3 regions of the Sporolactobacillus sp. BBK16-2 genome follow, and region 2 is predicted to be linked to each of the others. Evidence: predicted binding sites of a transcription regulator. Region 2 holds the regulator's gene; each other region holds the start of a gene.
The links. Region 2 encodes CtsR, which represses protease genes until heat stress. Its sites were predicted from a motif close to ATGGTCAATAAAGGTCAAACA; they were not measured.
Positions count from the first base shown of each region.

Region 1: a site for CtsR is predicted at 4,007-4,027, ahead of clpP (ATP-dependent Clp endopeptidase proteolytic subunit ClpP). Genes of this name have one in related genera too.
Region 3: a site for CtsR is predicted at 4,798-4,818, ahead of AC6F33_RS06650 (ATP-dependent Clp protease ATP-binding subunit). Genes of this name have one in related genera too.

Region 1 is NZ_CM187611.1:1,017,525-1,024,423, reverse strand. Features, by position in the region: gene AC6F33_RS05070 (magnesium transporter CorA family protein) at 148-1,089, opposite strand; gene AC6F33_RS05065 (CotD family spore coat protein) at 1,664-2,212, opposite strand; tRNA gene AC6F33_RS05060 (tRNA-Arg) at 2,446-2,518, shown strand; gene AC6F33_RS05055 (D-alanine--D-alanine ligase family protein) at 2,820-3,884, shown strand; gene clpP (ATP-dependent Clp endopeptidase proteolytic subunit ClpP) at 4,094-4,678, shown strand; gene AC6F33_RS05045 (HPr family phosphocarrier protein) at 4,743-4,997, opposite strand; gene whiA (DNA-binding protein WhiA) at 5,041-5,973, opposite strand; gene mgfK (gluconeogenesis morphogenetic factor MgfK) at 5,991-6,899, opposite strand, start outside.
Region 2 is NZ_CM187611.1:108,141-115,039, reverse strand. Features, by position in the region: gene AC6F33_RS00575 (PIN/TRAM domain-containing protein) at 1-466, opposite strand, end outside; gene radA (DNA repair protein RadA) at 582-1,991, opposite strand; gene clpC (ATP-dependent protease ATP-binding subunit ClpC) at 2,109-4,559, opposite strand; gene AC6F33_RS00560 (CtsR family transcriptional regulator) at 4,922-5,380, opposite strand; tRNA gene AC6F33_RS00555 (tRNA-Ala) at 5,879-5,951, opposite strand; tRNA gene AC6F33_RS00550 (tRNA-Pro) at 6,037-6,110, opposite strand; tRNA gene AC6F33_RS00545 (tRNA-Arg) at 6,115-6,191, opposite strand; tRNA gene AC6F33_RS00540 (tRNA-Leu) at 6,205-6,293, opposite strand; tRNA gene AC6F33_RS00535 (tRNA-Gly) at 6,304-6,378, opposite strand; tRNA gene AC6F33_RS00530 (tRNA-Lys) at 6,394-6,468, opposite strand; tRNA gene AC6F33_RS00525 (tRNA-Thr) at 6,478-6,550, opposite strand; tRNA gene AC6F33_RS00520 (tRNA-Val) at 6,558-6,630, opposite strand; rRNA gene rrf (5S ribosomal RNA) at 6,636-6,752, opposite strand; rRNA gene AC6F33_RS00510 (23S ribosomal RNA) at 6,826-6,899, opposite strand, start outside.
Region 3 is NZ_CM187611.1:1,332,609-1,339,507, reverse strand. Features, by position in the region: gene AC6F33_RS06665 (metallophosphoesterase family protein) at 1-235, shown strand, start outside; gene AC6F33_RS06660 (YtxH domain-containing protein) at 427-660, opposite strand; gene tyrS (tyrosine--tRNA ligase) at 801-2,051, opposite strand; T-box leader at 2,141-2,366, opposite strand; gene AC6F33_RS06650 (ATP-dependent Clp protease ATP-binding subunit) at 2,544-4,748, opposite strand; gene AC6F33_RS06645 (universal stress protein) at 4,934-5,377, opposite strand; gene AC6F33_RS06640 (CDP-glycerol glycerophosphotransferase family protein) at 5,605-6,899, opposite strand, start outside.

The DNA.
Region 1 (6,899 bases), 910 kb from region 2:
CTAGACCAATCCACATAAATATAATGCACTATTTATGGGCTGCTTTTCATGATTCTGCAGTGCATCATTTCAGTCACGTAAACAGAAGGAAACCGAAAAAAAGGATACAGCGCTGTTCCGGCCGTATCCCTTCATCAATATTTTTGTTTAAAAATATTTCTTTTTCCAGAAGAATAATGCCGTAATCCCGGCAAGTCCCAGAGCAAGACTGATCGGAATCCAAAAAGCATGCGGTGCATGTTCCCATGGAATTGAGCCGACATTCATGCCCCAGAAACTCGCCACCATCGTAGGGATCGAAAGCACAATCGTAACCGTGGTCAAAAATTTCATAACCACATTCACATTATTTGAAATCACGGAAGCGTACGCGTCCATCATGCCGCTTAAAATATTGCTGTGCACTTCCGACATTTCAATCGCCTGCTTAATCTCAATAATAACGTCTTCCAATAGATCCTGATCATCTTCATACATACGTAAGAAGCGTTGTTTGGTCATTTTTTCCATAACAATATTGTTTGATTTCAATGATGTTGTGAAATAAACCAGCGTTTTTTCAAGACTAAGCAAATCAAAAAGTTCTTTATTTCTCATTGATTCATGCAGTTCACGTTCGATCAGCGACGTTCTGCGATCAATGGTTTTCAAGTATTTGAGATAATAGCGTGCAATCGCATAGAGTATTTGCAGGGTAAAGCGTGTTTTCTTATAAGTAAAAAAGTTCCGGATACGATTATTAATAAAATCATCAATGATCGGATTACTCTGCAAACAAACGGTCACAAAATAATAAGGCGTAACAATAATGCCAAGCGGAATCGTATCATAAGGAGCTGAGTCGGATTCATCTTGGATCAGCACTGGAAAGTCAACGATGATCAGAACCGAATCGTCTTCCTTTTCAATACGAGAGCGTTCGTCATCATCCAGTGAGTCTCGGATAAAGTCCGATGGAATGCCGGTACCGTCCACAACCTTCTGCACTTCAAATTCGGATGGACGTGTCAAATTTATCCAGCATCCTTTAACCAGCTCTTCTTTTTTCACCAATTTGTCTTGCTCATCAGTTAAATAAATATCAATCATGATGCACCTCCTCTTAATTTAGAGGAAGCCTACACAGATATCTGTCCGCTGCCGTGATTTTGCCCAAGAGCGTCTGATGCCATATAAGCTTCCCCTGCCGATGACTGGGACCAGGCTTTGGACTCGAACTATCAGAACTCATCGAACAATCACTTCCTTCAGCGGAATTGTGTATTTGGCGCGCATCGGATTACGTGCGCGGTCGAATACCGCCACGTTCTATAATACATGGTGTGCCAAAAGAACACAAACTGATCGCAAACGTTACACAAAATATTTTTTCATCTTTTTAAGCGGACTAGAAAGAACGCGCAAAAGCGCCCGGTCCATACGTCCGCAGGATGCGGAGAATTTCCTTCGATTTCAGATTGGGCGATCAGCATCTTATGACGTCTATCGTCTAACCAACAAGGCAAAACGCTAAACGGTTTATACATAAATAGAAGCATCTTATATTTACATGTCCATTGGTGTCCAGCGCCCCTCAAACGAGTCATGATGTTTCTTTACTTGGTAAAGAAAAAGAGCCCTTTGACAGGCTCTTCTTCATTAATAGTGCGGTAAATACCTTACTTCAGCAGTGCGGCTTTGGAAAACATGGTTTGCCGCATTGTACGTCATAGTGGCACTCATCACAAGTCTCCGACATCGTGTGTGGGTAGTAGTGCTGATGTTCGTAGATGTAATGAGTTTTTCTGATCGTGTGCAGTTGATGAATATGTTTCACAATGACTGGCTTGTAAATATGCTGAACATTGACGGTCTGCGGATCATAGACTGTACCGCCTTGTGTTGGCGGACAATGCAGCGTATTTTCAGTCGTTTTTCCTGCGGCAGCTCCCGGGGCTGTGCCAGCTCCGGCAACATTTCCATAGGGTGCATAACCACCTTTACCTTTCCCTTTACTTGGGAAGCCCATTGGTGCTGTTGAGCATTTGGAAGCCGGTTTAAATTCAGGTTTGTAAGCCGGCTTGTTTTCCGACTTATATTCATGTGTCGGACTTGGCAATGGACTGACTGGGCCGGCATTGCCCCAATTTCCGATATTCCCCGTGTTGCTTACATTTCCGACGTTTCCCATATTGCCTGAAACAGGCTGATTTGAATAAGGTGAAACCTCCATAATTTTGCTCCTCCTCGTCAATTAAAGTACACTAATAACCTATGAGTCGAGGAAAGCCATTGCACTAATGAGAACACCTAATTTTAGTCGTTCCGCCTAAATTTGGGCAGATAACATGAGAAACTGTTGGTGTTGATCATCCTAAATTACCTCATTGATTTTTGAAAAACGCTTGCAAAAGCGAAGTAAATCACTTAGAATAGACAAATGTCAGCGAGAATTTTCTTACCTATGCGCTCGTAGCTCAGTGGATAGAGCAATGGTTTCCGGTACCATGTGTCGGGGGTTCGACTCCCTTCGAGCGCATCAAATGGTGCAGCAATCCGAACGCATCATACAGTAATTGTATTGACGGCACTTCTGAGAAACGCTCGGAAGTGCCCTTTTTATTCCATGAATGTGCTTGTACCGTATTGTCTATGAAATTTGTATCAAATTATAGGCAAAACTTTAGAAATAATTAAGACGAATATCTATAATTTGCTTTATGATTAACCAATAAAGTACAAATTGGTGTTTTCATTTTTCTTTGAATCATTAAAGAAAATTATGTTCCGCTTAAACGGGAATGAAAACAAATACTCAGAATAAAAAGGAGTCGTACACATTGACAAAAGTAACAGTAGGCGTTCTATTTGGAGGTCACTCGGCAGAATATAAAATCTCTCTGAAGTCTGCATACTCCATTATCACCAGCCTGGATACTGAAAAATACGAGTTGGTACTGATTGGCATAACGCAGGACGGTTCATGGAAAAGATATACAGGCCAGGTAGATGCCATTCCTTCGGATACTTGGAGTGAACAAAATTGTGTGCCTGCATGGATTTTACCGGATAAAAAATTGCATGGATTGATTGAACAGCATCATGATCAGCTTATTCGCACACATCTTGATGTCGTTTTCCCCGTTTTGCATGGTAAAAACGGAGAAGACGGAACCATTCAGGGCCTCCTTGAACTATCTGGAATTCCCTATGTCGGTTGTAATGTGCTGAGTTCTTCAATGGGCATGGATAAGGATATTTCACACCGTATCGTGAAGGACGCAGGCTTCCGTGTTCCTGAAACAGTTTCCATCACCGGGAAGTCCTCAAAGGAACAGTTAGAGAAAATTAGTGTCGGCTTGAGTTACCCGGTTTTCGTCAAACCGGCAAACGGCGGTTCTTCGTTCGGCGTCACTAAGGTTGCTGATTCTGCCGGTCTTTTAGCGGCAGTTGTTGATGCTCAGAACTACGACAGCAAAATCTGTATTGAAGAAGGAATCGACGGCTGTGAAGTGGGTTGCTCCATATTAGGAAACGGGGACGACTTGACAGTCGGCGAAGTTGATCAGATTGTTCTGTCTCACGGTTTCTTCCGCATTCATCAGGAATCACATCCGGAAACAGATTCCGAGAATTCAACGATTCGCGTCCCAGCCGATGTTTCATCAGACGTTGAGGCACGTATCAAGCAAACCGCTAAAGCAATTTATAGTGCGCTGGGATGTACAGGATTAACACGTGTCGACATGTTCCTTACACCTGATCATGAAGTTGTCTTTAATGAAATAAATACAATGCCCGGATTCACCAGCTACAGCCGCTATCCGCGAATGATGAAAGCTGCCGGCATCAGCCTGACCCAAGTTACGGATACGGCCATTCAATTAGCACTCCAAAGCAAATAATTGAAACCTTGAAAGCTGATAACTATTATTGGCTCTGAAGTTTGCGCTTTCTGCACTCAGTTTGTCATTATAGGAGAGATCCACTGCCTCAACTTCATGAAAAGCTGAGCAGTGGATCGTTAAATTTGACCTATATTGACCTTTAATGTATCATGGATGTTGGTAATGGGAAAAATAACTTTCTTCAATGGAAAAAGGGGGTTCGTTCAATGCCTTTAATACCAACAGTCATTGAGCAGACAAACCGCGGCGAACGCGCGTATGACATCTACTCACGCTTATTGAAAGACCGTATCATTATGCTTGGAACAGCAATTGACGACAATGTAGCTAATGCGGTTGTCGCACAGCTGCTTTTCCTGGCAGCAGAAGATTCGGAGAAAGATATTTCGCTTTACATCAATAGCCCCGGCGGATCAATTACCGCAGGAATGGCCATTTTTGATACAATGCAGTTTATTAAACCAAAGGTATCAACCATTTGCATTGGTATGGCCGCTTCAATGGGCAGCTTCCTCTTAACTGCAGGCGAAATCGGTAAGCGTTACGCACTGCCGAATAGCGAAATTATGATTCACCAGCCGCTTGGCGGCATGCAGGGTCAGGCGTCAGATATGGAAATTCACGCAAAGCGGATCATTTCTATTCGTGAAAAGTTGAATCATATCTATGCTGAACGTACCGGTCAGCCTTACGAAGTGATTGCTCGTGATACGGATCGTGACAATTTCATGTCCGCAGAAGAAGCGAAGAAGTATGGTTTGATTGACGATATTATGGTTTCAGCAAAATAATTGACCATAAAGAAAAGCCGGAGCATCTGCTCCGGCTTTTCTTATTGTCTTTTAGTAAGCGTTATCATTTGTTTTCAATAAAAGAAGCCAGCGTCTCAAGCGCCATACGTTCATCCTCACCCTCAGCGGTCAGAATGAGCTGCTCACCGCGAGCCGGTGCCATGCTCATGACACCCATGATGCTCTTCACATTTGCTACGTGCCCGTCTTTTTCAAGCGTTATAGCTGCCTGATAAAGGTTGGCATTCTGCACAAATAGAGCGGCTGGCCGCGCCTGAAGGCCATTTTCCAGCCCGATGATCACTTTCTTAGTCAGCATGTTGTCCATTCCTCCTTTCATAAAAATGAAGGCGCACAACCATTTATTGGCCCTGTCGAATCCGATTGGCAATCGCGTCGATTTTTCGGAAGCGATGGTTAATCCCAGATTTGCTGATTGGCTCACCATTAACCATTTCTCCAAGCTCTTTCAGCGTAATGTCCGGATTTTGCAACCGAATCTCAGCAATTTCCCGCAATTTATCCGGCAATTCTTCCAACCCGATACTCTTCTCAATCAACCGGATATTTTCCATCTGTCTCATCGCAGCGGAGACCGTTTTATTCAAGTTCGCCGTCTCACAATTGACAAGCCGGTTCACTGAATTACGCATGTCCTTGACAATACGGATATCCTCAAAATAAAACAGAGCCTTGTTTGCGCCGATAATGCTCAGAAAATCGGTGATCTTTTCGCCCTCTTTCATATAAATGATGTATCCGTTCTTTCTCGGCAAGATCTTAACATTAAGATTGAACGTATTCATCAGTTTAGCCAAAGAATACGTATGTTCTTCATAATTCGAAAAAATTTCTAAGTGATATGAGGATTCCGGATGGTTCAGTGAACCACCTGCCAAGAATGATCCGCGCAGATAAGAACGTTTGCAGCAGTCGCTCTCAATTAATTCTGGGGCAATTTCACGGGTAAACTGTCCTCCGTCATCAATGATTCTCAAATCTTCCAGGAACGGACGCGCCGTTTCTTTCAGGCGAACAATATAAACATTATTTTTCTTCAGCCGCATCTTTCTCCGTACCAGGATCTCGATTTGATAATGGTATGCTTGTTTAATCAGTCGGAAAATCCGTCGAGAAATTGCTGCATTCTCTGTTGCGATATCCAATTCAATTCTCTTGTTACGAATTGAGATGAAGCCATTCATTCGTGTCAGCGCAGCAAGCTCCGCACGCGCGCAGCAGTCATCTACCTCGAGCATCGTCAATTCTTTTTTGGTTTCGGCGGCAAATGACATGCCAATCCCTCCAAACCTTACACTTTTTTCTCCGTAAATAAAGACATCAGCATACGGCCGACGACTTCTTCATCATGGCGTACAACGCCTCCGGCAGTCTTGATCAGTGGTGCATGAATGACATCAATGCCTAGATCATTCAGTTGCTCCCAATCAATCTGCACCGGCTCTGATTCTTCAGCTGCGTAACGCTTCAGCAAGTCGACTTTAATGGGCCGGCTGTTCACAATAATTGTATCGATAAAAGGATGTGCGACATGGCGATGAATAGCCTTAATATGTTCAGATGCCGTAAAATGGTCGGTTTCCCCTTTTTGCGTCATGACATTACACACATACACTTTTCTGGCCTTCGAACGCGCAATTTCATCGGCGAGTTCCGGTACAAGCAAATTAGGGATTACGCTCGTATAAAGACTGCCGGGTCCGAACGTAATTAAATCCGCGTCACGAATCGCTCGGACGCTTTCAGGGAGCGGCTGAATAACTGCCGGCTTTAAGAAAACACGTTCAATCCGTTTGTTCACTTCGGGAATATGCGATTCTCCTTCCACGATACTGCCGTCGCTCATCACTGCACCGAGTGCAATCATTTGATCCGCCGCAGGCAGCACCTGGCCGTGAACATTGAGAATTCGGCTTAATTCGCGTACACCTTTGACAAAATCACCGGTTATCGATGTCAGCGCGGCAATCAGCAGGTTTCCTAAGGAATGGCCGTTTAATCCACTGTCTGTTTTGAACCGATGCTGAAGCAATTGTTCGAACATCGGTTCAATATCTGATAGCGAAACAAGTACATTGCGGATATCGCCAGGCGGAGGAATCTGCAGCTCATTTCTCAGCTTTCCGCTGCTGCCGCCGTCGTCCGCAACAGTCACAATCGCAGTGATATCCACCGGGTACTTCTTCAAACCGCGAAGCAC
Region 2 (6,899 bases):
CTTCTTTTTTCCGATCCTTCGATCTGGATGAAAGACGAAACAGACTAATCAGTTCATCCCGCTTTCTAAATCCAATTTGAAAAAAGAAATAGCCTAATAAGATGTAAATAAAGATCCCCAATACAGTGCTGACCCCAGTGAAGGGCAGTCTTTGAAGCGGCAGCTGAATCAGAAATGCGATCATCAATCCCAGTCCTAGGCCAAGCGTACCAAACAACACATCGGTCACCGGTGCCTTTATAATTCGATCTTCAAAACTTTTCATTACGTTTACCAATGAGTCCACAAACCAAAAGGATAAAAATGCCATGATTACAGCACCGATCACCATACCGACAAACGGCGAACTAATCCATCCCGGAACTCCATTTCCTAAATTTAAGAGAAACATTATTTTTGGTATATAGACAAAACCGAGCGTACCGCCGATTAAAATAAAGAATAGCTGAATGACACGTTTTATCATTTCCAATCACCTCCTCAAAACATTATAGACAAAATGACAAAATCGAAACTTCCTTTCTGCCATTATGTTCCTTTTTTTCTATAGAACTTGTTTTTTCTTAGTAATATTGGGGTTTTCAAAAATCAGAAGGGAAAAAATCCGGCTCATTTATTTTTTCTTTTCCTGACCCCAGTGCCATTTTAATTGCTTGAGTCAGAGACTCGACACCAACTAACGATACGCCTTCCGGAGACGACCATCCTTCTACATTCTTCGCCGGGATGAAGATCCGTGTAAAGCCAAGCTTAGAAGCCTCGTTCACCCGTTGCTCAATTCGGGACACACGCCGCACTTCTCCGGTCAAACCGATTTCGCCAATAAACGCGTCACCCACTTTGGTGGGTTGATTGTTGAAGCTTGAGGCAATGCTGATTGCAGCAGCGAGATCAACTGCAGGTTCATCCAGTTTCACGCCTCCGGCAACATTGACATAGGCATCCTGATTCTGCAACAGCAGTCCTACCCTTTTTTCCAAAACCGCCATGAGAAGCGATACACGGTGATTATCCAACCCTGCTGCCATCCGGCGCGGATTTCCGAAGCTTGTCGGTGTTACAAGTGCCTGCACCTCGACCAAAAGCGGCCGAGTGCCCTCAATGGATGCGGTCACTGCTGACCCCGCAGCCCCTTTGGCACGTTCCTGAAGAAAGATTTCCGATGGATTGGCGACCTCGACAAGTCCCCCTTCCTTCATTTCAAACACACCCATTTCATTCGTTGAACCGAAGCGGTTTTTAACCGCCCTAAGGATACGAAATGTATGATGGCGCTCTCCCTCAAAATATAATACAGTATCTACCATGTGCTCAAGTGTCCTTGGTCCTGCCAAGGCACCATTTTTTGTAACATGCCCAACGATAAAAATTGCAATGCCTTGCTGTTTCGCTAGACGCAACAAGTAGGCCGTACATTCCTTAACTTGAGAGATGCTTCCCGGAGCTGAAGAAAGATCTGAATTGTAAATGGTTTGAATTGAGTCAATGACCATTATTTCGGGGTTCACTTGTTCAATGTGGCTTTCAATCTGACGAATGTCTGTCTCAGCAAGCACATACAGCTCCGCAGATGACACGCCTAGTCGTGTCGCCCTCATTTTCGTCTGTCGAACGGATTCTTCTCCGGAAATATAAAGTACTCGGTGCCCCGTACGTGCTAATTGATCAGAGGTCTGGAGCAGCAGAGTTGATTTACCAATTCCCGGATCCCCTCCGACAAGGGTAAGCGAAGCGGGTACAACCCCTCCCCCAAGCACTCGATTCAGCTCGACCATTCCCGTCTTTATTCGCGGTTCCTCTTCCAGAATGACATCCGTAAGCCGAGAAGGTTTGCTCGCCGGTCCGGCCGTTTGACCGAGAACGGGCGACGCAGGGCGGATGGTTTCTTCTACCAATGTGTTCCAATTTTGACACCCTGGACAGCGTCCCATCCATTTCGGACTTTCATAGCCGCATTCTTGGCAGATAAATACTGTTTTCACTTTTGCCATTTGATCACCTTACCCATTGTAAATTCGGGTACAGCCCTTTCTGAATAAGAAAAAAAGCCAAGGCTTTAAAACTTTGGCTTCTTCAAACATCAATACAATTGCTCTACTGTGTGAAGATCAAGACTTCACAACGGCTTCTTCTTTTTTCTGGTTTACTAAGTACTCGCCGTCACTGTAATCGATGACAACATTCGTACCTTTCTTGATGTTGCCCTTGAGCAGTTCCTCTGACAACTTATCTTCTACCCGTCGCTGCAGTGCGCGACGAAGCGGTCTGGCACCGTACTCAGGATCATAGCCTTCCTCAACGATCTGTGCCTTCGCTGCATCGGTCAATTCAATAACAATTCCTTGATTTGACAAGCGATTCTTCAGCTGGTTCGCAAGCAGGGTCACAATTTCCAGCAATTGTTCCTTCTTTAATTCATGGAAGACAATGATTTCATCAATTCGGTTCAGGAATTCCGGACGGAATGCCCGTTTCAGCTCACCCATCACCTTTTCTTTCATTGCCTTATATTCATGGCCTTCCTCACCGACTGAAAAGCCCACATATTTGTTCTTCTTCAATTGGCTGGCGCCGACATTAGAAGTCATAATTATTGCCGCATTGCGGAAATCAACCGTTCTTCCCTTGGAATCAGTTAATCTTCCGTCATCAAGTACTTGAAGCAAGATATTAAATACATCAGGATGTGCTTTTTCAATTTCATCGAAAAGGATGACAGAATACGGTTTTTGACGAACCTTTTCAGTCAGCTGGCCGCCTTCTTCATGGCCCACATAACCTGGAGGCGAACCGACCAGGCGGGAAGTCGTATGTTTTTCCATGTATTCCGACATGTCGATGCGAATAATGGCTTCCTCATCGCCAAACAAGGTCTCTGCAACGGCACGAGCGAGTTCCGTTTTTCCGACACCAGTCGGTCCAAGGAAAATGAATGAACCAATTGGACGTTTCGGATCCTTTAATCCTGCACGTGCCCGTCGAATGGCATGTGAAATGGCATCAATTGCTTCATTCTGTCCAATGACGCGTTCATGAAGGATAGACTCCATGTTCAGCAGCCGTTCGCTCTCTTTTTGCTCGAGCTTGACAACCGGAACGCCGGTCCAATTTGCGACTACGAGCGCGACATCGTCCGGAAGGACTTCTGTATTTTCCTTGCCTTGTTTTTCTTTCCATTCCTTCTTGCAAATATCGACTTGTTCTTTCAATTTTTGCTCATGATCACGAAGTGATGCAGCTTTTTCAAATTCCTGGCTTTGTACAGCCGCATCTTTTTCCTTCTTGATGGTTTCCAGACGCTGCTCAAGCTCTTTGAGATTTGGCGGAGCTGTGTACGAACGGAGCCGAACTTTAGAAGCTGCTTCATCAATTAAGTCAATCGCTTTATCGGGAAGAAAACGATCCGAAATGTAACGATCCGACAGCCGCACTGCTTCAGTAATTGCTTCATCCGTGATTTTCACCCGATGATGGGCCTCATAACGGTCACGTAATCCCTTTAATATTTGCACAGATTGTTCTGAAGTTGGTTCTTTTACTTTGATCGGCTGGAATCGTCTTTCTAAGGCCGCATCCTTTTCAATGTACTTGCGGTACTCATCGAGCGTCGTCGCACCAATACATTGCAATTCTCCGCGTGACAGAGAAGGCTTCAGGATATTCGACGCATCAATAGCGCCTTCAGCTCCTCCTGCTCCAATCAACGTGTGTAATTCATCTATAAAAAGAATAACATTGCCCGCTTGGCGAATTTCATCCATAACTTTTTTCAACCGGTCTTCAAACTCGCCACGATATTTTGTCCCGGCTACGACCGTACCCATATCCAAGGTCATGACGCGTTTCTCTCTGAGAATTTCCGGAACTTCATTATTTACAATCTCCTGCGCCAAGCCTTCCGCTACCGCTGTTTTACCAACACCCGGTTCACCGATCAGCACAGGGTTGTTCTTTGTGCGGCGGCTGAGTACCTCAATCACACGTTCAATTTCTTTGCTGCGCCCGATGACAGGGTCAAGCGAACCTTCGCTTGCCATCGCAGTCAGATCACGCGCCAGGCTGTCAAGCGTCGGTGTGCTCGCGTGTGCGGCATTCCGACTCTGAGCGTTCCCGGAGGTTGCCTCGTGGCTTCCAAGCAGCTGAAGGACCTGCTGACGTGCTTTATTAAGACTTACTCCCAGATTATTAAGTACGCGAGCAGCAACCCCTTCACCCTCGCGAATCAATCCAAGAAGAATATGCTCTGTTCCAACGTAAGAATGACCAATTTTTCTTGCTTCATCCATTGAAAGCTCGATAACACGCTTCGCACGCGGTGTGTAATGTGGCGTCTGTACTTCCTCAGTACCGCGGCCAATCAAGGCCTCTACCTCTTTCTGAATTTTTTCAGGATCCAGATTCAAAGCAAGCAGTGCCTTAGCGGCAATACCGTCACCTTCACGCACGAGGCCGAGCAAAATATGTTCTGTTCCAATATTATTATGCCCGAGACGCATCGCTTCTTCTTGTGAAAGTGCGAGCACCTTTTGAGCACGTTCTGTAAATCGTCCAAACATCATAATGGTGGCCTCCTTTAATTGCTATCTCTTTTCACTGGCCTTAAAACAATCTATGCGGCATCAAAAAAACCTTTACCTGTACACTATTCAAACAGCGGTTTTTTTGATCGTTCACCACCCATATTCATTGCCCAAATTTCTCAATACGAGAAATCGGGCTGAGCCGTTAATTAACTATATTCGGCACCGAAGTACTGAAACCCTCTTTAAAAATCAGTATTAAGATGTTCTGTAAGCAACATCCCACTCAAAATACTGATCTCTTTCAGTGTCTTGATGTAATATCTTATTATATCCAATCAATCAGATATTTACCAAGACGAAGGCTTAACAATCAACTTACTGCGCCCACATAACAAATTCTATCTGCTATATGTGAGTGATTGCAACATAGCTCTTAAAAGATTCGCACGCAGTTCATCTCTTAGTGGGATATCAATATCAAGAACCGTATGACTCACAGCCATAAGCATCAATCGTGCCTCTCGGTCGCTGATCACATCTTCCTCAAGCAAATGAACGATAATCGACTCTGCCATACTCTGCGTCAATCTATAACCGATTAATCCGATCATTTCATCAATGAGTTCGGCATCTGTAACCGGGCGGACTTTGACGACACGAATGTATCCGCCACCGCCACGCTTGCTCTCTACAACATAACCGCGCTCAATAGAAAAACGCGTTTTTAAAACATAATTAATCTGCGACGGAACACATTGAAATTTTTCCGCCAGTTCGCTCCGCTTCAATTTAATGATATCGTTCGAATCAAGTATTTCTTTTATATATTTCTCAATGATATCAGAGATATTTCTCATCGGGGCACCCTCTCTCCCTGACTTTGACTAACTTTGACTATAAATTTATTATGCACGATTTTACATAAATAATCAACTTAATTAGTTAGCTAACCTTTTCCATTTTGCTTTATCAATCTTTCTTTGCGTAAGAAAAACCGGGCAAAAACCGCCCGGTCCTGAATCTCCAGTCATGTGAGTCATGTGTCATTGGTTTGTGTCTTTACGGTGCTGAATCATCGCTCCGGTTGCTCGCATCAACTGAGCGCTACCGTGGGCGCACCGCGAGCCTCCTCAGACAGGCAGAAATTAGCGGGGTCTCGCTGGCACCTGATCCCGCAGGCGTGTCGCACCTCTGCTTTGATTTTCGGCCAAGACACTGGTTTATTCGTTTAAATACGGGGCAAAATCTTATACTTTCTTTACTTGCAAAAAAAACAGGATTAATGATCTCTGATCAAAAATCCTGTTTACATTACAACCGACTCTCTAGCAGTCGATTCAAAAATATCGATTAAGTGGAGCCTAGGGGGATCGAACCCCTGACCTCCTGCGTGCAAAGCAGGCGCTCTCCCAGCTGAGCTAAGGCCCCATTTAAATGCGCGCAACGCTATCGAAAGTCGTTGCCAAGTCATACAAAAACCACGAGACAATCTCGTTCTTTTTGTAAGAAACAATCGGGAAGACAGGATTTGAACCTGCGACCCCCACGTCCCGAACGTGGTGCTCTACCAAGCTGAGCCACTTCCCGATAATGGTGCGCCCTAGAGAAGTCGAATCCCCAACCTTCTGATCCGTAGTCAGACGCTCTATCCAATTGAGCTAAGGGCGCAAATAAACTAAAATGGTGCCGAGAGCCGGACTCGAACCGGCACGGTAGTCACCTACCGCAGGATTTTAAGTCCTGTGCGTCTGCCAATTTCGCCATCCCGGCATACATAAAATGGAGCGGAAGACGGGATTCAAACCCGCGACCCCCACCATGGCAAGGTGATGTTCTATCACTGAACTACTTCCGCATAATAATAAACAAATGGTGAGCCACGAAGGATTTGAACCTTCGACCCTCTGATTAAAAGTCAGATGCTCTACCCCTGAGCTAGTGGCTCATGTTACAGTGCCGGTCAGAGGACTTGAACCCCCAACCTACTGATTACGATTCAGTTGCTCTACCAATTGAGCTAGACCGGCATAAAAATGGAGGATATAGGGCTCGAACCTATGACCCTCTGCTTGTAAGGCAGACGCTCTCCCAGCTGAGCTAATCCTCCATAATGCCTGGCAGTGACCTACTCTCACAGGGGGACAGCCCCCAATTACCATCGGCACAGAAGAGCTTAACGACCGTGTTCGGGATGGGAACGGGTGTGACCTCTTCGCTATGACCGCCAGACTTCCGGCTCGCATGAGCCTTCAAAACCGGTAACGAAAGCAATCGAAACAAAACAAGTGAATCCAAGGTATTCTGGGTTAAGCCCTCGACCGATTAGTATCTGTCCGCTGCACACCTCACGGTGCTTCCACTTCAGACCTATCAACC
Region 3 (6,899 bases), 1.2 Mb from region 2:
AGAGTTAAAGGACACCGATGAGACAACCTTTTTGTGGATTCGCACACCATTCTTTGAGGGCTATCAGGGGGATAAGACTGTTATTTTCGGGCATACGCCAACGTTGAATCTTCACGAAACGAGCGACGTTTTTTTTGGAAAGAATAATATAATCGGCATAGATGGCGGCTGCGTGTTCGGTGGCCAATTAAACTGTTTGGAACTTCCCTCCAAAACGACCTATTGTGTAAAATAGGAAGCAAACAATTGATTTATTTGCTAGTAGAGATTCCTCGGCTAGTTAAAACGGTTTATTAAATTATAATGAGCTAATAAAAGTGATTAAAGGTATGAACCCTAACAGCGGCCATGTTAAAAAGAGCTCTCCAAGTAGATTTGCACTGTCTGCTTGAAGAGCTCTTTTATTATTTGCTTAATGATTCTAACTTAGCTGAACGGCTCGTCATCTTTATGAAGCAGGCTCGTTGTCGCTTGTTTTACTTTGTCAACACCGCTGTCTACGATTTCCCTTACAGAAAGGTCCTTGCGCATCTCAGCTCCTGATTTCGGAGCAAACAGCAAAGCAATAGATGCACCGATCGCGCCGCCAATAATTCCGCCAAGCACCAGCTCCTTAATGCCAGTACCGCTGCATGTACACTTTTCATTTTCTGAAGCCATTATTTAGCCCCTCCTTAACCGCAATCTGAATTGGTAGCTGAATACCCATAGCTCTAAAGCATGTATCAACTACACTTAGTATACCATGTGATACAATCCCGTCCTAAAACTTCAATTTATTTTGCATAACTTAGAAAAAATTAGAATTGTATTAATGTGTATTTTTTCTTGCCACGGCGGACAATAACATATTCATCGTCAATTCGATCATCATTCGTCACCTGTGCATTCAAATCCATGCAACGCACCCCGTTAATATAAATTGCGCCATTAGAAATATCTTCGCGTGCTTGACGTTTGGAAGATACAACACCAGCTTCAACAAGCAAATCAAGCAGCCTGACCGCCTCTTTGGTTGTCGCGTTAAATGTCGGTACATCTTTAAAGCCCTGCTTAATTTCCTCTCCGCTCAGTTGTGCAACATCGCCGCTGAACAGCGCTTTTGAAATGTGTTCTGCCTGCTGCAATGCATGTTCACCATGGACCAGAATGGTCATTTCTTTAGCAAGTGTTTTTTGAGCCTTTCGTTCTTCCGGGTGTTCCTTGACCTCTTTAGCCAATGCTTCAATTTCAGCTTTCGTTAAGAACGTAAAATATTTTAAGAAGTTAACGACATCATCATCTGATGCATTGAACCAGAATTGGTACCATTCATACGGGGTTGTGCGCTCAGGATCCAACCAGATTGCTCCGCCCATTGATTTGCCGAATTTAGTACCGTCGCTCTTTGTGATTAAAGGAAAGGTCATGGCAAATGCTTGTTCTTCATGGCCGCGCTTCCGAATTAATTCCAAACCGGCAGTGATGTTGCCCCATTGATCGCTGCCTCCGACCTGCATTCTGCAATGTTTTTTCTCATAAAGGTTGAGGTAATCAAAAGATTGCAACAGCATATATGAGAATTCAGTAAACGAAATACCTGCTTCCAGCCTTGTCTGCACGGAATCTTTGGACAGCATATAATTCAGTGTGAAATATTTGCCGACATCTCGTAGAAATTCAATTGCGGACAATGAATTAAGCCATTCTGCGTTATTAACAAAGGTCGCATTTCCTTCATCAAAATGTAGAAAACGATTCAATTGACCTTTCAAGCTCTCTGCATAGCTGTCCACTACCTCTTTTGTATTCAGCTGCCTTTCCGTTGAACGACCGCTTGGATCGCCGATCATACCTGTACCGCCACCGACAACAGCAATTGGATGATGCCCTGCTTTCTGCAGACGCATCATGATTACAATGACGAGTAAGTTTCCTGCATGCAGACTGTTTGCAGTTGGGTCAAAACCGCAATAGAAGGTCAGCGGCTTCTTCAATGCCTCACGCAATGCTGTTTCATCCGATACTTGATTAATTAAACCTCGATACTTTAAATCATCAATAATATCCATAATTGGTTCAACCTTTCCTAATTAAATTGAATCTCTTTCATGTTAAAAAAGTTACTGCTAAAAGTTAAAAAAATAAAAAGCGCTCCTTAAAAAGGAGCGCTGATCGCACGGTACCATCCTTGTTAACTGATAAAAAAACAGTCACTTAATTAACTCATAACGGCTGCAACCGTCCTCTGCTACTAATTGAATATATGTTCACAGAAGATACTCGAGGAGGTAATTCGCTGCATCGATTGCTGCAAGGCTCGCACCAAACCGCCTGCTCTCTTAATAGCCGTTTCGACCGCTACTTATTCCTGTCATTGTTTTTCACTATATAATGTATAGTCATTCTGCCACTTTTTTTGATTCCTGTCAAATTTTCAATAACGAACTGATTCGTAAACTTTGACTTATCCTACAATCTTATTCATGCGTTCTTATCATTGAAACTATTTGCTTCAGTAAAAGAAAAAAGCACTGCTTTGCAAGTGCTTTTTTCGAATTGATTTATTCAACAGTTACTTTGATGTCTCCATCACTCTCATCAACGTTCATTTTCTTCGCATTACCATGGTCAATAAGCAAGTCGGAAATTTGATCCTCAACCTTCTCTTCAAGAACCCGACGCAATGGTCGTGCGCCAAATTCGGGATTGTAACCGAGCTCTGCCAATTTCTTTTTCGCTGCATCCGTGACACTCAACTCGATGCCCTGTTCAGAAGCTGCCACGCGGATATCACCTAACATTAGATCGACAATGGAAAGCAAATCTTCTTTTTTCAATGCATTGAATTTGATAATTCCATCCAAACGGTTCAAAAATTCAGGCTGGAAATAATCTTCAAGCTGTTTAATCATATCTTCACGACTGCTTGTTGTTCCAAAACCGACCGAAGCAGATTTATTCTTTATCCCGGCGTTGCTTGTCATGATAATAACCGTATCTTTGAAGCTTACCGTTCTTCCCTGGCTGTCTGTCAAGCGACCATCATCCAAGATTTGCAGAAAGATGTGCATTACGTCCGGATGTGCTTTCTCAATCTCATCAAGCAAAATAATGCTGTATGGTTTGCGACGAACTTTCTCAGTAAGCTGTCCGGCTTCGTCATGGCCTACATAACCCGGAGGTGCTCCGATTAAACGAGACACTGAGTGCTTTTCCATGTATTCACTCATATCAAGACGGATCATTGAATCGCGTTCACCAAACATTTCTTCAGCAAGCGTTTTTGCAAGCTCGGTCTTTCCGACACCGGTTGGTCCTACAAACAAGAACGAACCAATTGGACGTGTTGTTTTGCGAAAGCCTGTGCGATTGCGGCGAATGGCACGTGATACTTTTTGGACGGCTTCGCTTTGACCGATTACTTTTGCATTGAGGCGGTCAGCCAAATTACGCATTTTGTTTTGTTCATCAGCCTGCAATTTGCGAACCGGAATCCCTGTACGTGTCTCAACAATTTGCTGAATCAGTACATCATCAACAACCGCATCTTTGCCGGTAACGGGCAATTCAGAACCATTGGCTTTGATTTTCTCCAACTGTTCCAACTGCTTCTGATACGCATGTTCTTGATCACGAAGACGTGCAGCAGTTTCAAATTGCTCATTTTTTGTCGCTTCTGCCTTAGCCGCAGAGATCTCTTCAATTTTCTTCTTAACACTCTCTGTATCAACAGGAGTAAGATTCAAATTAACCTTAGACCCCGACTCATCCATTAGGTCAATTGCTTTATCCGGAAGAAAACGATCCTGAATGTATCGCGCCGACAGCGCCACGCATGCCTTGATTGCTTCATCCGTATACCGAACATGATGGTACTTTTCATACTTCGATTGAATGCCTTTTAAGATCTGAATGGTCTGTTCCTGAGTCGGCTCATTGACAATGACCGGCTGGAAACGCCGCTCCAAAGCTGCATCTTTTTCAATTTTGCGGTATTCATTCAAGGTCGTCGCGCCGATAATTTGCAATTCGCCACGAGCAAGTGCCGGCTTCAAAATATTTCCTGCATCCATAGATCCGCCTTCTGCAGACCCGGCTCCGACGAGCAAGTGTACTTCATCGATAAAGACAATGCAGTTCTTCCGCTTTTCAATCTCAGCCATCAACTGTTTCATTCGCTGCTCAAATTGACCTCTGATTCCTGTACCCGCAACTAAGGAAGCAACATCAATCAGATAAATTTCTTTATTTGCCAGCTTTGCAGGTACCTTTCCTTCGGTAATCTTTAAAGCGAGTCCTTCAGCAATCGCTGTCTTACCAACACCTGGCTCTCCGATAAGGACCGGATTATTTTTATTTCTTCTATTTAGCGTTTCAATAACTAATTGAACTTCGCGCTCACGACCAATGACCGGATCAATTTTTCCCTGTCGTGCAGCTTCGGTCAGATTTCTTCCGACTTGATCCAGAAATCCGCCACGACGGTGACCACCGCCGCCACCTCCCGCTGACTTTCCGTTCATCCCGTCAAAATTCAAACCGTTTTCCTGAGCTCTATTTTCACCGGAGGCCATTGACGGTTGAATAAAGCTGCGGAATAAATCATCAAATGGCGACCCGCCGCCCTGAAAAAATGAAGGCATATTAAAATTATTTTTCATTTTTGCGTAGCACTCCTCACAAAGATGAAGATGTTTTTGCTGTCCATTAATCATTACATTCATTTCAACAACTGCTTGATTTAATTTACACTCATCACAAAGCATAAGATCAAACCTCCTTCAGTTTGATTTAATGTCAATTAGGATTTGGATTCTTTTGACCTTATTTGACCTTATGACTATATTATAATCTGACCTTCTTTGACTTTCAAGTATAAAGGATAAAAAAATAAAAAACCTCTGCAATGACGATATTTGCAAAGGTTGTTAACCATATCAGTAAAAATTAATTATTTGACGATCATAACCGGGCATTGCGCGAGTTGAAGCACTTTATTGCTGACACTCCCTAGGATCATCTGTCCAAATGCACCCATTCCTCGGTTGCCCATAATAATTAAATCTTTCTTCGTATCATTTGCATAATCACAAATTTCTTGTGCCGCAATACCGTAAAGATGTTTTTTGCGGAACGTCACAGATGTATCTTTAGATGCTTTTTCGATAGTGTCGTCGAGCATCTGATTTCCTTCTCTTTCTTCAACCTCTTTGACATCCGCATCCAGTGATGGACCGACCATAGAATAGAAAGGAAAATAGACTGGAGATGGGCTCACATAAAGTAATGTAATTTCGGCATTCTTCTTTCCTGAAGCGATCGAAACTGCTTCATGAACAGCGCGGTTTGCCGGCTCAGAACCATCAACAGGAACGAGAATCTTATACATAATCATCACCAACCTTCCAAAACTCTTTAACTTACTACACCTATACTATACCACCTTTCAAAATTTGTAAGCGTATTTTAAGACAATAATTCCCTAATTTTATGACATTTTTTCTACACTTATAACAATGATTAAAATTTCCGATTTTCGAAAAAAAAGCTGTTTCAAAGCCAAATATTCGACTTAGGAACAACTTCTTTAACATTGCTTGATTCCATTTGAACTAATCAATTTTATTTAAATACAGTTTTCACTACCTTTTCCGAAGAATGCCCGTTTTCAAGCGAGCAGAACTTATCAAAAAATGCATCAAAACGATCAGATACGGCAAATCCGGATGCTGCAATGTTCTGCACAGCCTGAATTACTTCCTCTGTTGTCAAAACAAGCGGTCCTGGTGCTTTCTGTTCAAATTCAAAATAAAAGCCGCGCAGGTGATCACGATAGTCATCAATATCATACGTAAAGAAAATCATTGGCCGTCTTAAATTCGCAAAATCAAAGAAAACGGATGAATAGTCCGTAATCAAGAGATCAGAGATCATGTAAAGTTCACTAATGTCCTCATGATGTGAATAATCATAAGCAAATCCTTCATATTCAGTTAAATCAAGGTTATCAGCAATCAAGTAGTGCATGCGCATGATGATTATGAAATCTTCTCCAAGTTCCTTTTGCATGCGTCGCAGATCCAGATCCAATTCAAAACGATAACGACCTTTACCATAGAATTGATTATCACGCCATGTCGGTGCGTATAAAATAACTTTCTTATCTTTTGGCAAGCCAATTCGATCCTTAATTGCATCGATCGTTTCTTGATTATTCTTCTGATATAGAAAATCGTTGCGTGGATAGCCGGACTCGATCATTGTATTCTCAAAGCCGAACGCACGAGCAAAAATTTCCGATGAATACCGGTTTGGTGATATTAAATAATCCCACCGAGCAGACTCTGCCAGAAAATTCCGTTTGTACTTCTCAGTATTTGTTCCTGGCATGTGTACTTCTTCCATATCCAAAGCTAGTCGTTTTAATGGTGTTCCATGCCATGTTTGAAGATAAATCGTGTGTTTCGGTTTTGACATCCAAAGCGGTAAGCGCACATTCGTCACCCAATAATTAGCACGGGTCATGAGCATCAGCCATTTCCATGAAAAACGCTTGACGTACGGCAATTGATGCTGTTCAAACAATTCTGTATACTTGGCGTTAGCGCTCCAGATCAATTGATATTCAGGGCAATGCTCACGCATATACTCATAGATCGCACGCGGATTGCAACTGTATTGGCGACCGAAAAAGCTCTCAAACATCACTAAATTCTTTTTCATCGGCAGATGAGAAAGGGCTTGAAATGTTCGGTGATAAAGAGATGTAAATACTCTGCTCTTCTTTACACGATTCAAGCCGCGTCTTGCTTTCCCTTTAAGTGCATCAGCCACGGTATACGGCGCGATGCGGAAAGCAAGGCTGTGATTGCGATTTCGCTTCACAATCAGGCTCTTCTTCAATCCATTCAGTTTAA